DNA from 2 places in the Streptomyces sp. NPDC006261 genome. Region 1 is predicted to be linked to the other one. Evidence: riboswitches for the same ligand, from Rfam matches in the RefSeq annotation. Region 1 holds a riboswitch; the other holds the start of a gene.

Region 1 (6,234 bases):
CGGATCAGCTCGGCGGCGTCGCGGTCGGTGGCCGGAACCAGCCGGTGCGCGGTGTCGCCGAGCAGCTCGGAGGGGGCGCCCGCGAGGCCGAAGGAGAGGATGGCCCCGGCTGCGGCGTCGATGGACGCCCGTACGACCGTGTCGACGCCACGGGGGGCCATGGACTGGACGACCGGGAGGAGTTCGGCGGGCTTGCCGAGGAGCTCGGTGAACTCGCCGTACGCCCGGCGCAGCGCGTCCTCGTCGGCGAGATCCAGCCGTACGCCGCCGAGGTCGGCACGGTGGCGCAGGTGGGGCGCGGTGGTCTTCAGCGCCACCGGGTAGCCGAGGCGGGCGGCCGCGGCGACGGCTGCCTCGGGGTCCGGGGCGGGGAGCGTGGGGCGTACGGGGATGCCGTAACGGCCGAGCAGCTCGCGGGCCTCGTCGTGGGTGAGGGGGCGGCCGCGCGGGTCGGGGGTGGCGCCGAGCAGGGTGCCGATCAGGGCGGCGGCGCCGGGCTCGTCGGTGGTCTCGTCCAGGAACTCGGGCACCTTGCCGGGCGTGGCCGCCTGGCGCCGCCACTGGGCGTACTTCACGACCTCGGCCAGGGCCCGTACGGCACGTTCGGCGGCGGGGTAGGCGGGGATGCGGCCGGGGGGTTCGTCTCCTGCGGCCTCTCCGCTCCCTCCGCCTTCTGCGGTTCCTTCGACCTGTCCGGTTCCTTCGGCCTCCGTGGCGGCCGCCGGGGGTTCCGTCGCGGCCGCGCCGGGGCCGGTCGGTGCCGCCGACGAGCCGGACGGCTGCGCGGCGAGCGTCGTGGGCCGGGTGCGAGGTGCGGCCGTGCTGCTCGCCGCGGCGAGGGCCTCCGCGAGGCCGCCGATCTCCACATGGACGACGGCGACGGGCTTGGCGGGTCCCCCGGCCGCCGCACCGTGCAGGGCGGCGGCCAGCACCTCGCCGTCACCGGTCTCGGCCTCGCCGTTCTCCCCCACCCACGGGATGGCGGTGACGATCACGGCGTCGCAGGTGCCGTCGGCGAGCGCCTCGGCCAGCGCGTCCCGGAAGTCCTGCGGCGATGCGGCCGTGGTGAGGTCGCGCGGCGGGCGCGGGCGGAGTCCCTCGGCCAGGCAGGCGTCGTACGTGAGGAGGCCGAGGGACTCGGAGTTGCCGAGGATCGCGACCCGGGGTCCGGCCGGGAGCGGCTGGCCGGCCAAAAGCAGTCCGGCGTCCACCATCTCGGTCACGGTGTCGACCCTGATGACGCCTGCCTGCCGCATCAGCGCGGAGACGGTGGCGTCGGGGATGCGGCTGACCGGGACGGCGTGGCCGGGCGGGTTGGTGCCGCTGTGCCGGGCGCCCTTCACCACGACGACGGGCTTCACGGCGGCGGTGCGGCGGGCGAGGCGGGTGAACTTGCGGGGGTTGCCGAGCGATTCGAGGTAGAGGAGGGCGACGTCGGTGTCCTGGTCCTCGAACGAGTACTGAAGGAAGTCGTTGCCGGAGACGTCGGCCCGGTTGCCCGCCGAGATGAACGAGGAGAGGCCCGCGCCGCGCCGGTGGAGGCCGGAGAGGAGGGCGATGCCGATCGCGCCGGACTGGGTGAACAGGCCGATCCGGCCGCGGGCGGGCGACTCGGGTGCGAGGGAGGCGTTCAGCCGGACGGATTCGGCGGTGTTGATGATGCCGAAGGCGTTGGGGCCGATGATCCGCATGCCGTACGAGCGGGCCTGGCGGACCAGTTCGCGCTGGAGCTCGCGGCCGGCGGAGCCCCGCTCGGCGTAACCGGCGGAGAGGACGACGAGGCCCTGGACGCCGTGCTCGCCGCAGTCGGCGACCGCCTCGGGGACCCGGTGGGCGGGGACCGCGATGACGGCGAGGTCGATCTGCTCGCCGATCTCGCCGAGCGAGCGGTGGGCGGAAATTCCGTCGAGGGTAGCGAGGCCCTCGTCGAAGGCGCGGTTCACGGCGTAGGTGCGGCCGGTGAAGCCGGCGGCGAGGAGGTTGCGCAGGACCGTGCGGCCCACTCCCCCGGGCGTGCGGCCGGTGCCGATCACCGCGACTGAGCCGGGGGCGAGGAGACGCTGCACCGAGCGGGCCTCGGCGCGCTGTTCGCGGCCGCGCTGGACGGCGAGGGACTTCTCGGTGGGTTCGAGGTCGAGGGTGAGATGGACGGAGCCGTCCTCGAAGCTGCGCTGCTGGGTGTAGCCGGCGTGCCGGAACACCTTGATCATCTTGTTGTTGGCGGGGAGCACCTCGGCGGCGAAGCGTCGGATGCCGCGCTCGCGGGCGACGGCGGCGATGTGTTCGAGCAGGGCCGAGGCGACGCCACGGCCCTGGTGGGCGTCCTGGACGAGGAAGGCGACCTCGGCCTCGTCGGCGGGGGCGGAGGCGGGCCTGCCCTGTTCGTTGATGCGGTCGAAGCGGACGGTTCCGATGAACTCGCCGCCGATCGTGACGGCCAGTCCCACCCGGTCGACGTAGTCGTGATGGGTGAAGCGGTGCACGTCCCGGTCGGAAAGGCGGGGGTACGGTGCGAAGAACCGGTAGTACTTCGACTCGTCGGAGACCTGCTCGTAGAAGCTGACCAGCCGTTCGGCATCGTCCGTGGTGATCGGTCTGATGCGTGCGGTGCCACCGTCGCGGAGCACCACGTCCGCTTCCCAGTGATCGGGGTACGCGTGATGCGGACTCTGCTCCGGCGTGGGCTCCATGGGCAAAGCCTACGGCCGGTATCCCGGTCGCGGAGGGATCGGTACCGGGGCAGTGTGAGGACCACCCCGGCCAGGCGTGCCGGAGGGGAGGGAGGCCGGGCACAGCATTGCGCACCGCATGAGAGACTGGTCTAGACAACCGTTGATATGTGAAGGGCAGAACCATGGCTGAGCGCCGCGTAAACGTCGGTTGGGCCGAGGGCCTGCACGCCCGCCCCGCTTCCATCTTCGTCCGTGCCGCCACGGCTTCCGGCGTCCCCGTGACGATCGCCAAGGCCGACGGCAACCCGGTCAACGCCGCCTCCATGCTCGCGGTGCTGGGTCTGGGTGCGCAGGGTGGCGAGGAGATCGTGCTCGCGTCCGACGCGGACGACGCCGAGGCCGCCCTGGACCGTCTGGCGAAGCTGGTCGCCGAGGGACTCGAAGAGCTTCCCGAGACCGTCTGAGGAACCCGAGACCGCACAACGGCGACGGACCCTGAGCCGTGGTTCCCCGAGGGGGGCCACGGCTCTTTCGTTATTTCTGACGCCGATGCGTCGCCCCCTCAGAGCTTGGCTCACTCAGGGCCTTATTCAGGCAGCATGGATAAAGCCCTCGGCAATTACTTCTCTTTGTATACGGTGCCCTTGTTAATGACGGGCACCCGCGATGTTTACGCCGTGTTGCGAAGAACTCACCCGGGGCGGCGGCGCCGCTCGCCGGCCGGGGCGGTCCGGGCGGCGCAGCCGGTGTGCCCCGGCGGCTCGTTCCGCATGCTGGGCGGTCAGCACCCTGGCCCGTTCCGTGTCGCCGCGCGCCACCGCGTCCACGATGGCCCCGTGCTCGGCCCAGGAGTCGACCGGGCGGGCCGGCTGCTCGACAGCGTACATCCAGGCGATCTTGTGTCGGAGCTGGGTGAGCAGGGCGATGAGACCGGGGCTGCCGGAGGCCTGGGCGAGGGTCTCGTGGAACCAGCCGCCCAGCGACCGCAGATCCTCCCCTTCGCCCCGGCGGGCCCGCTCCTGGCCCAGTCTGACCAGGCCGCGGAGCACCTTCAGGTGGGCCTCCGTGCGGCGCTGGGCGGCCCGGGCCGCACCGAGCGGCTCCAGGAGCATCCGCACCTCCAGCAGGTCGGCGGCCTCCCGCTCGGTGGGCTCGGCGACACAGGCCCCGGCGTGCCTGCGGGTGACGACGAAGCCCTCGGACTCCAGGGTGCGCAGCGCCTCGCGCACCGGGACGCGGGAGACCCCGTACCGGCGCGCCAGCAGCTCTTCGGTGAGGCGGCTGCCGCGCTCGTAGACACCGGAGACGATGTCGTCACGGATTGCCGTGCATACCGAGTGCGCGGGAACGCGCATGTCCGAACCTCCGCCTTGATCCCCGCGAAACGCGGCCGGCCGACGCCTGTTCCGTGACTCTATTGCAGTCTGCCGCAATTTCCGATGGCAGGCCGGAGTTGCTGGATATCTTCTGGCCAGGGCCGGGGCGGGAGCGACTCGGTACTGGGCTTTCCCCGGCGCATACCGAAGGCCCCGGCGGCAAACCGGGGCCTTCGGAAGTCGGGCGTCGCGCGAGGTGGGGTCAGAGGCTCAGACCGTGCGAGCGCAGGTAGCCGACCGGGTCCATGTCCGAGCCGTACTCCGGGGTGGTCCGGGCCTCGAAGTGGAGGTGCGGGCCGGTGGAGTTGCCGGTGGAGCCGGAAAGGCCGATCTGCTGGCCGGAGGTGACGCTCTGGCCGACGGAGACGCCGATCGAAGAGAGGTGGCCGTACTGGGTGTAGGTGCCGTCCGTCATCCGGAGCACGATGTTGTTGCCGTACGCGCCGCCCCAGCCTGCCTCGACGACCGTACCGGCGCCGACCGCGACGACGGAGCTGCCGGAGGCTGCGCGGAAGTCCACGCCGGAGTGGCTGCCGGAGGACCAGAGCGCGCCACCCGACTTGTAGCCGGTGGTGACGTACGAGCCGGCGACCGGGAGGTGGAAGGCGTTGAGGCGGGCGCGCTCGGCGGCGCGGGCGGCCCGGGCCTTCTCCTCGCGCACCTCCTTGGCGCGGGCGTCGGCCTTGCGCTGGGCCTCGGCCTTCGCCTTGGCCTTCGCGGCCTTGGCCTTGGCTTCGGCGGCCGCCTTGGCCTTCGCCTTGGCGATGGCTTCGGCCTGCTGGTGCTGCGCCCGGGCCTGGGCGTCGATCTGCTCGGCGAGCGTGGCGTCGAGGGCGACGGCCTGCGTGAGTCCAGTCTCGACGGTCTTGGGGGCCTCGGAGTCCGCTGCGACGGCCGGGGAGGCCAGGGAGCCGAGGACTCCGGTGGTGGCCAGGGCCGCGACGCCGGCGACCTGGGCGCTGCGGCGCGTCAGGCGGCTCGGGGCACGGTGCTTCCCGGTGGCACGGGTGAACGCCATGGAGGGGCTGATCCTTTCCTTCCTTCTCGCCTACCGGGTTAGCTGACGGGTTCGGAGCAGGAAGGTCTCCTACGGAGCTCCGCGCCGGGTCACGGCACGGGGATCCGATTCACCCCAGGGACTGCGTGGGTCCCCGGCTCCCCAGGCTCGCGCCTGACGGGGACTCGGCGATGGCTGCCCGGCGCCGCGGATGCGGCATACGGGTTACGGACAGCTGGGCCGACGCTAGGCGGGGCGGCTTCCCGCCACCAAACGGACAGGGCGATTTGTCGCGCATCCCACAGGGCATATATGCGCTCTCTCCAATGAATGGAATGAATAGCCCTTAACGGACAAATGCGAGGACCCCGGCGGATCGCACTCCGCCGGGGTCCTCTTCGTCCTGTTGTGTACCGACGACGCGTCAGCCGCTGACGACGGTCACCTCGCCGATGCCGAGCGCCTTCACCGGCTCCGCGATCTGGGCCGCGTCCCCCACCAGGACCGTGACCAGCCGGTCCACCGGGAAGGCACTGACCACGGCCGCGGTCGCCTCCACGGTGCCCGTCTCGGCGAGGCGGGCGTACAGCTGGGCCTGGTAGTCGTCGGGCAGGTGCTGCTCGACCTGGTCGGCCAGCGTGCTCGCGACCGAGGCGGCCGTCTCGAACTTCAGCGGGGCGACGCCCACCAGGTTCTGCACGGCCGTCTCGCGCTCGGCGTCGGTCAGCCCCTCGGCCGCCAGCGTCCGCAGGACCTTCCAGAGGTCCTCCAGCGCCGGGCCGGTGGACTCGGTGTCCACCGAACCGCTGATGGCGAGCATCGCCGCGCCGCCCGAGTCGGGGCCGGTGGAGCGCAGAACCTGGGCGAAGGCGCGTACGCCGTAGGTGTAACCCTTCTCCTCGCGCAGCACCCGGTCCAGCCGGGAGGTGAGCGTGCCGCCCAGGCAGTACGCGCCGAGCACCTGGGCCGGCCAGACGCGCTCGTGCCGGTCGGCGCCGATGCGGCCGATCAGCAGCTGGGTCTGTACCGCGCCGGGGCGGTCCACGATGACCACACGGCCGGTGTCGTCGGCGGTGATCGGCGGGACCGGACGGGCCTGGCCCGCGTTGCCCGACCAGTCACCGAGGGTGTCGGCGAGCAGGGCGTCCAGGTCGATGCCGGTGAGGTCGCCGACGATCACGGCCGTCGC
Region 2 (6,234 bases), on a different contig from region 1:
CTCGTCCAGCTCGGGGGCGAGCCGGGCGAGTACGGCGGTGGCCTGGAACGGGTCGAGGGAGAGCAGCCGGACCACGGCGGTGGCCGGACCGCTGACCGTCTCGTACGCGACACAGTGCGCCGCGTCCTTCGGTCCCAGCCCGGCGGCCCTGGCGGTGAGGCCGAGCACGACGGGCTGGTGGGCGCCACGTGGCCGGGCGGTGGCGAGCGCGTCGAGTTCGGGGCTCGGCCAGGTGGCTCGGGCGGCGCGCATCATCTGCCGGCCCAGCTTGCGGGCGGTGGCCCGCAGGGCGGGCGAGGACGTACGGGCGTCGGCGGCCTCGTCCAGAGCGAGCGGGTCGAGGCCGTGGGCGGCCGCCGCGGCGAGGGCGGCGGCGGTGAGCCCTGCGGTGTGCAGGCGGCCCCGGCAGAAGGCGGCGAGGTCGCCGGCGTCGCGGATGCGCCCCTGGGTGACGGCCGGTTCGGCGCCGCCGGAGTGGGCGTGGCCGCCGGCGGGGAACCGGCCGTCGGCGAGGACGAGCAGGGCTGCGCGTGACATGGCTGGTGGTCCACCCGGCTCAGAAGAGGAAGTAGCGCTGGGACATGGGCAGTTCCGCCGCCGGCGCCGGTTCGACCGGTTCGCCGTCGATGGTGACGGCGAAGCTGTCGGGGTCGACGTGGACGTGCGGCATCGCGTCGTTCTCCCGCATGTCCGTCTTGGTGACCCCCCGGGTGCTGGTGATCGGCGTGAACCGCTTGTCCAGCCCGAGCCGTTCGGGCAGTCCGTCCTCGATCGCCGTCTGGGTGACGAAGTTGAAGGAGCCGCGTGCGGCCGCCCGGCCCAGCGCGCCGAACATGGGCCGGGGCATGACCGGTTGGGGCGTCGGGATGGAGGCGTTGGCATCGCCCATCTGCGCGTACGCGATCTGTCCGCCCTTGATGACGGTCTGCGGCTTCACACCGAAGAACGCCGGGTCCCAGAGCACGAGGTCGGCGAGCTTGCCGGTCTCCACCGAGCCGATCTCGCGGTCCAGGCCCTGGGCGACGGCCGGGTTGATGGTGTATTTGGCGACATAGCGACGGACCCGGTGGTTGTCGGCGGCACCGTCCCCGGCCAGCGCACCACGCCTTTTCTTCATGACGTGGGCGGTCTGCCAGGTCCGCAGGATCACCTCGCCGATGCGGCCCATCGCCTGCGAGTCAGAGGAGATGATCGAGATGGCGCCGAGGTCGTGGAGGATGTCCTCGGCCGCGATGGTGGAAGGCCGGATCCGGGACTCCGCGAAGGCGAGGTCCTCGGGGACGGCGGGGTTGAGGTGGTGGCAGACCATCAGCATGTCGAGGTGTTCCTCGATGGTGTTGACGGTGTGCGGCCGGGTCGGGTTCGTCGAGCTCGGCAGGACGTACGGCTCGGAGACCACGGTGATGATGTCGGGCGCGTGCCCGCCGCCCGCGCCCTCGGTGTGGTACGCGTGGATGGAGCGCCCGGCGATGGCGGCGAGGGTGTCGGCGACGAACCCGGCCTCGTTGAGGGTGTCGGTGTGGATGGCGAGCTGGGCGCCGGTCTCCTCGCAGACGTTGAGACAGGCGTCGATGGCGGCCGGGGTGGCGCCCCAGTCCTCGTGGATCTTGAATCCCAGTGCTCCGCCGCGCAGTTGGGAGTACATGGCGTCGCGGGAGGTGGTGTTTCCCTTGCCGAGCAGCCCGATGTTGACGGGGAAGGCCTCCAGCGCCTCGAACATCCGGGCAAGGTGCCAGGGGCCCGGGGTGATGGTGGTCGCCTTGGTGCCCTCGGCGGGTCCGGTGCCGCCGCCGACGAGGGTGGTGATCCCACTGGAGAGCGCCTGGTCGAGAAGGGTCGGTGAGATGAAGTGGACGTGCGCGTCGACCGCTCCGGCGGTCAGGAACTTGCCGTTGCCCGCGATGATCTCGGTCTCGGGGCCGATCACCAGGTCGGGGTGGACCCCGTCCATGGTGTCCGGGTTCCCGGCCTTGCCGATGCCGGTGATGCGGCCGTCGCGGATGCCGATGTCCGCCTTGACGATGCCCCAGTGGTCGATCACGACCGCGCCGGTGATGACGGTGTCGGGTGCGCCCTCGGCGCGGGTGGTGCGGGCCTGGCCCATGGACTCGCGGATCACCTTGCCGCCGCCGAAAACCGCCTCGTCGCCCGCGTGGCCGGGTCCGCCGGAGCGGTCCTCCTCGATCTCGACGAAGAGGCCGGTGTCGGCGAGGCGGATGCGGTCGCCGGTGGTGGGCCCGAAGAGGTCGGCGTACACGGCCCTGTTGAGGTCAGGCATCGAGGGCACCTCCCATCTCGCCGCGCAGGCCGGGGACGATGCGGCGGCCGGCGAGGGGGACGAGCTCGACGTCGACGGGGATGCCGGGTTCGAAGCGGACCGCCGTGCCGGCCGCGATGTGCAGCCGCAGTCCGTGGGCGGCCTGCCGGTCGAAGCGCAGCCCGGGGTTGGCCTCGGCGAAGTGGTAGTGGGAACCGACCTGGACGGGGCGGTCGGCGGCGTTGAGAACGGTGAGGCGGGTGACCGGGCGCCCCTCGTTGAGGGGGATGCCCCCGTCCCCGTACAGGATCTCTCCGGGAATCATCGGCGTGGCCCCGTCAGACGATCGGGTCATGGACGGTGACGAGCTTGGTCCCGTCCGGGAAGGTGGCCTCGACCTGGACGTCGTGGAGCATCTCCGGGATGCCCTCCATGACCTCGTCCCGGGTGAGCAGCTTGCGGCCGGACACCATGAGTTCGGCGACCGTACGGCCGTCCCGGGCACCTTCGAGCAGATGGGCGGTGATGAGGGCGACGGACTCGGGGTGATTGAGCTTCAGCCCGCGCGCCCGGCGCTTCTCGGCCACGTCGGCAGCCACATGGATGAGCAGGCGTTCCTGCTCGTGCGGGGTCAGTTGCACGCTTCCACCTCATCGTCCACCGCCCGGTAACGGCCTCCGGGCGCAGCGGGACCCTATCCCTGTTCAACAGTTCGTTGAACGACGAACCCGGCTCCCGCGACCAGGTATTGCACGTTAGGGCGGAAGTTTTTCCGTCGCGTTAACTGGCCCTTTGCGGACCCATGGACATCGGCCCGCGCAAGCCGTTCTCCAGCACCTCGGGGCGTACGTCCCCGAAGAGAGCCTCCTGCACGATGAAGCCCCGGGCGGTGGCGATCATCGCGCGCGCCACATGGTCGGCCACCACGTCGCCGACCAGGATTCCGGCGTCCCGGTAGGCCTCGACCAGTCCGGTCCATGCGGCGCGCATCGCGGCGTAACCCTCCTCCGACCGCGCCGCCAGTCGCCCGTCGCGCAGCGTCTCGGACCAGAGCGGTACAGCGAGGGCGGCGAAGGTCCGGCGCTCGAGCCCGCACACCGCCCCGTCCAGCACCCGGCCGAGCACCCGGCCCAGCAGCACGTCCGGGGTGGGCGGCGGAGACATACGGCCGGCCTCCTCGAACGCGCCGCGCGAGCGGCAGATCCACGCGGCGACGCTCGCGCGTGCCCTGCGGGTGCTGGACGGCGAACGGCGGGCGGGCCGGGTCGCCGTACCGCCGACCCCGAACTGAGCCGCGCTGCGCGCCGGGAGCGCATGACGGGAGCGGGCCGGTCGTCCTGCCGTGCGACACGCCCGGTCCCGCGATCGATTTCCCTCGCTCGTTCGGCGTAGGCGATCACCCGCGCGAGCGACGGCTCAACTTGCGCCCGACGCGGGAGTCGTACTCGAAATGCGGCCTTTCGTCGCTGGTACGAGGGCGTGCGCCCGGCTCGTCGGCGGGGGCGAATCCCCCCTGTCCACCTGAATGGATCAGTGGTGAGGAGACTCACAAATCCCTGTTTCGACTCGGAAATCCGGCACTTCGTGAGTCAAGATCCCTGGGACGACAAGCCCCCGCCACCGCGGCGGGGCGGTCCGGGTGGACGCCGAGTCCTGCCGCCTCCCGGATGACTGGTCGACAGGAGTGGATCGGCAGGAGTGGAGGACCCGAGCACAACGGGCCGACCGGGAGACCGGGAAGCCCTCGGGGTGAAGCCGCGTCGAGCGGCCGGGCAACTTCGCCAGCCCGAACCCGACAGGTCATCCTTCACAGGCGGCTGACGAAGGGTTGCGCATGTCTGCGCAGGTTCATGTCCCGTCTCTGTTCGCCCGGGTCGGTACGGCTTCCGTGCTCACCCTGGCCGTGACGTCCTCGATGCTGGCACCAGGGCTGGTCGACGATGCCGAGGCCGCCACCCATTCGACGAAGGCGCTGAAGGTCGCCGCGTCGAAGAAGGGCGCTCCCTACAAGTACGGGGCCGCAGGTCCCAACCGGTTCGACTGCTCGGGGCTGACTCTCTACTCGTTCAAGAAGGCCGGGAAGAAACTTCCCCGCACAGCACAGCAGCAGTACAACAAGACCAGCCGTATCTCCTCGTCGAAGCGGAAACCCGGCGACCTGGTCTTCTTCCATTCCGGGCGCAGCGTCTACCACGTGGGCATCTACGCCGGGGGCGGGAAGATCTGGCACTCCCCCAAATCCGGGGACGTGGTGCGCAAGGCGAAAATCTGGTCCAAGAGCGTCTGGTACGGACGGGTCCGCTGACCCACCGGCCGGACGCTCTTCCCTTGCGGGCGGTACGCCGCGCGCCTCGGCGCCGCCCGCAAGGCTCCGGCGGCCCTCCTGGGCGCTCTCGGCGCAGGAGGGGCCCGGTCGCCAGCACCAGTGCAGTCCGGTGAGCGCCACGCCGCTGCCGCGGGCCCATCCGGAGGTCGATCCGGCCGTCACCGGGTACGAGCCGCCGGGCGGAATCGCGGCGGTCACCGCGGGCGAGGTGGACCTGGCGCTGACCCACACCTACGAACAGGCGGTGGCCGACCCGCCGGCCCCAGGTGTCACCGTCGAGCCCCTGCTGTTCGAGGAGTGGTCCTGGCGACGATCTCCGTGGTGCACCGCGGCGACCGGGCGACCGCCGCGGCCGGCGGCGCTGCTCGCCGTGCTGCGGAGCGGGATCGGCCGGGTGGCGGCCCCCTGCGCCGCCGGTTCCCCGAACCGTGCCGTCAGCCTTGGAATGGCACCGCCCAGGGCAGCGCGATCCAGACCGTCTTGCCGCCCTCCGCCGTCGGCACGACCGTGAGCCGTCCCCCGTATTCCTTGGCCAGTGTCCGGATGATCACCATGCCCCGCCCGTTGTCCTGCCGTACGGCCGCGGGCAGCCGCTGGGGCCACCGGGGGTGACTGTCCGTCACCCCGAGGCGCAGTTCCTCGTCGCGTTCGAGGCGCAGATCGACCGTGAAGGTGGGCGACTGGCCGAAGGTGTGCTGGACGGCGTTGGTGGTGAGCTCGGAGATGATCAGCCGGATGGTGTCGGCGAGATCCGTGTCCTCGGAGAGGCCCCATTCGGCCAACGTCCTGGCCACATATCTGCGGGCCGAGGAGACCGAGACCGGATCGCTCGGCAGGGTGACGGTTGCTTCCTGATGGTCTGCCATGGCGACGCCGTCCCTTTCGCGCCCCGGCCGACCGGCAGTCGGCCAGGATTGTGCTTCGCGCCAGACTGCCACTGTTGGAGCTCGCTGTAACGACGTTCGACCAAGATATGCATATATCTGTCGCTCGAAGCGGTGAATTCGGGTCCCGCACAACCCGGACGAAGGGCACACTGACCCCCCTGCGGGCCCGAACCTTGCGGTGTGTGTCGGACCCGTCCCGTTCCGTACCGCACAGTGCGAGGAGACCTGGATGCTGCACGGCCCCGTCGTCCGACGACGGAAGCTCGGCGAGGAGTTACGGAGTCTGCGGCACGCCTCCGGACTGACCAGCCGGGACGCGGCGCGCCTGCTCGGCTGGCACCAGTCGAAGGTGAGCCGTATCGAGACCGGCGCCAGCGGGGTCAGCCCCGAGGACGTGACGCGTCTGCTCGACATCTACGCGGTGCGCGACACGCAGCTGCGCGCCCTGCTCGAAGTGCTCGCCGGGTCGGCGGGCGGCGGCGGCTCGGGGTGGTGGCACGCCTACCGGGGCCTGATCCCGCCCCAGTACCGCGACTTCATCAGCCTGGAGTCCCAGGCCAGTACGGTGCGGACCCTGGAGACGTCGGTGGTGCCGGGGCTGCTCCAGACGGCCGGCTACGCGCGGGCGGTGACCCGCGCCTCGCTGGACGGACTGCCGGCGGACCGTCTGGACTCGCTGGTCGAGGTGCGGCTGGCGCGTCAGAGGGTGCTGCGCGCGAAGCCGCCGCTGCGGTTCACCGCCGTGCTGGACGAGGCGGTGCTGC

The links. Region 1 has a riboswitch for cyclic di-AMP ahead of ABZ154_RS01750 (M23 family metallopeptidase). Riboswitches for the same ligand answer to the same signal wherever they lie in the genome.
Positions count from the first base shown of each region.
Region 2: another riboswitch for cyclic di-AMP. It lies ahead of ABZ154_RS22155 (C40 family peptidase); the one in region 1 lies ahead of ABZ154_RS01750 (M23 family metallopeptidase).

Region 1 covers NZ_JBEXSI010000002.1:111,340-117,573, reverse strand. The annotation lists gene ABZ154_RS01765 (GNAT family N-acetyltransferase) at 1-2,690, opposite strand, end outside; gene ABZ154_RS01760 (HPr family phosphocarrier protein) at 2,855-3,136, shown strand; gene ABZ154_RS01755 (GntR family transcriptional regulator) at 3,320-4,027, opposite strand; gene ABZ154_RS01750 (M23 family metallopeptidase) at 4,251-5,066, opposite strand; cyclic di-AMP (ydaO/yuaA leader) riboswitch at 5,080-5,246, opposite strand; gene ABZ154_RS01745 (pitrilysin family protein) at 5,470-6,234, opposite strand, start outside.
Region 2 covers NZ_JBEXSI010000033.1:68,764-74,997, reverse strand. The annotation lists gene ABZ154_RS22185 (urease accessory UreF family protein) at 1-537, opposite strand, end outside; gene ABZ154_RS22180 (urease subunit alpha) at 557-2,278, opposite strand; gene ABZ154_RS22175 (urease subunit beta) at 2,271-2,582, opposite strand; gene ABZ154_RS22170 (urease subunit gamma) at 2,596-2,898, opposite strand; partial or broken gene ABZ154_RS22165 (TetR family transcriptional regulator C-terminal domain-containing protein) at 3,038-3,448, opposite strand; gene ABZ154_RS22160 (hypothetical protein) at 3,405-3,548, shown strand; cyclic di-AMP (ydaO/yuaA leader) riboswitch at 3,902-4,088, shown strand; gene ABZ154_RS22155 (C40 family peptidase) at 4,092-4,562, shown strand; partial or broken gene ABZ154_RS22150 (LysR family transcriptional regulator) at 4,714-4,881, shown strand; gene ABZ154_RS22145 (ATP-binding protein) at 5,018-5,449, opposite strand; gene ABZ154_RS22140 (helix-turn-helix transcriptional regulator) at 5,700-6,234, shown strand, end outside.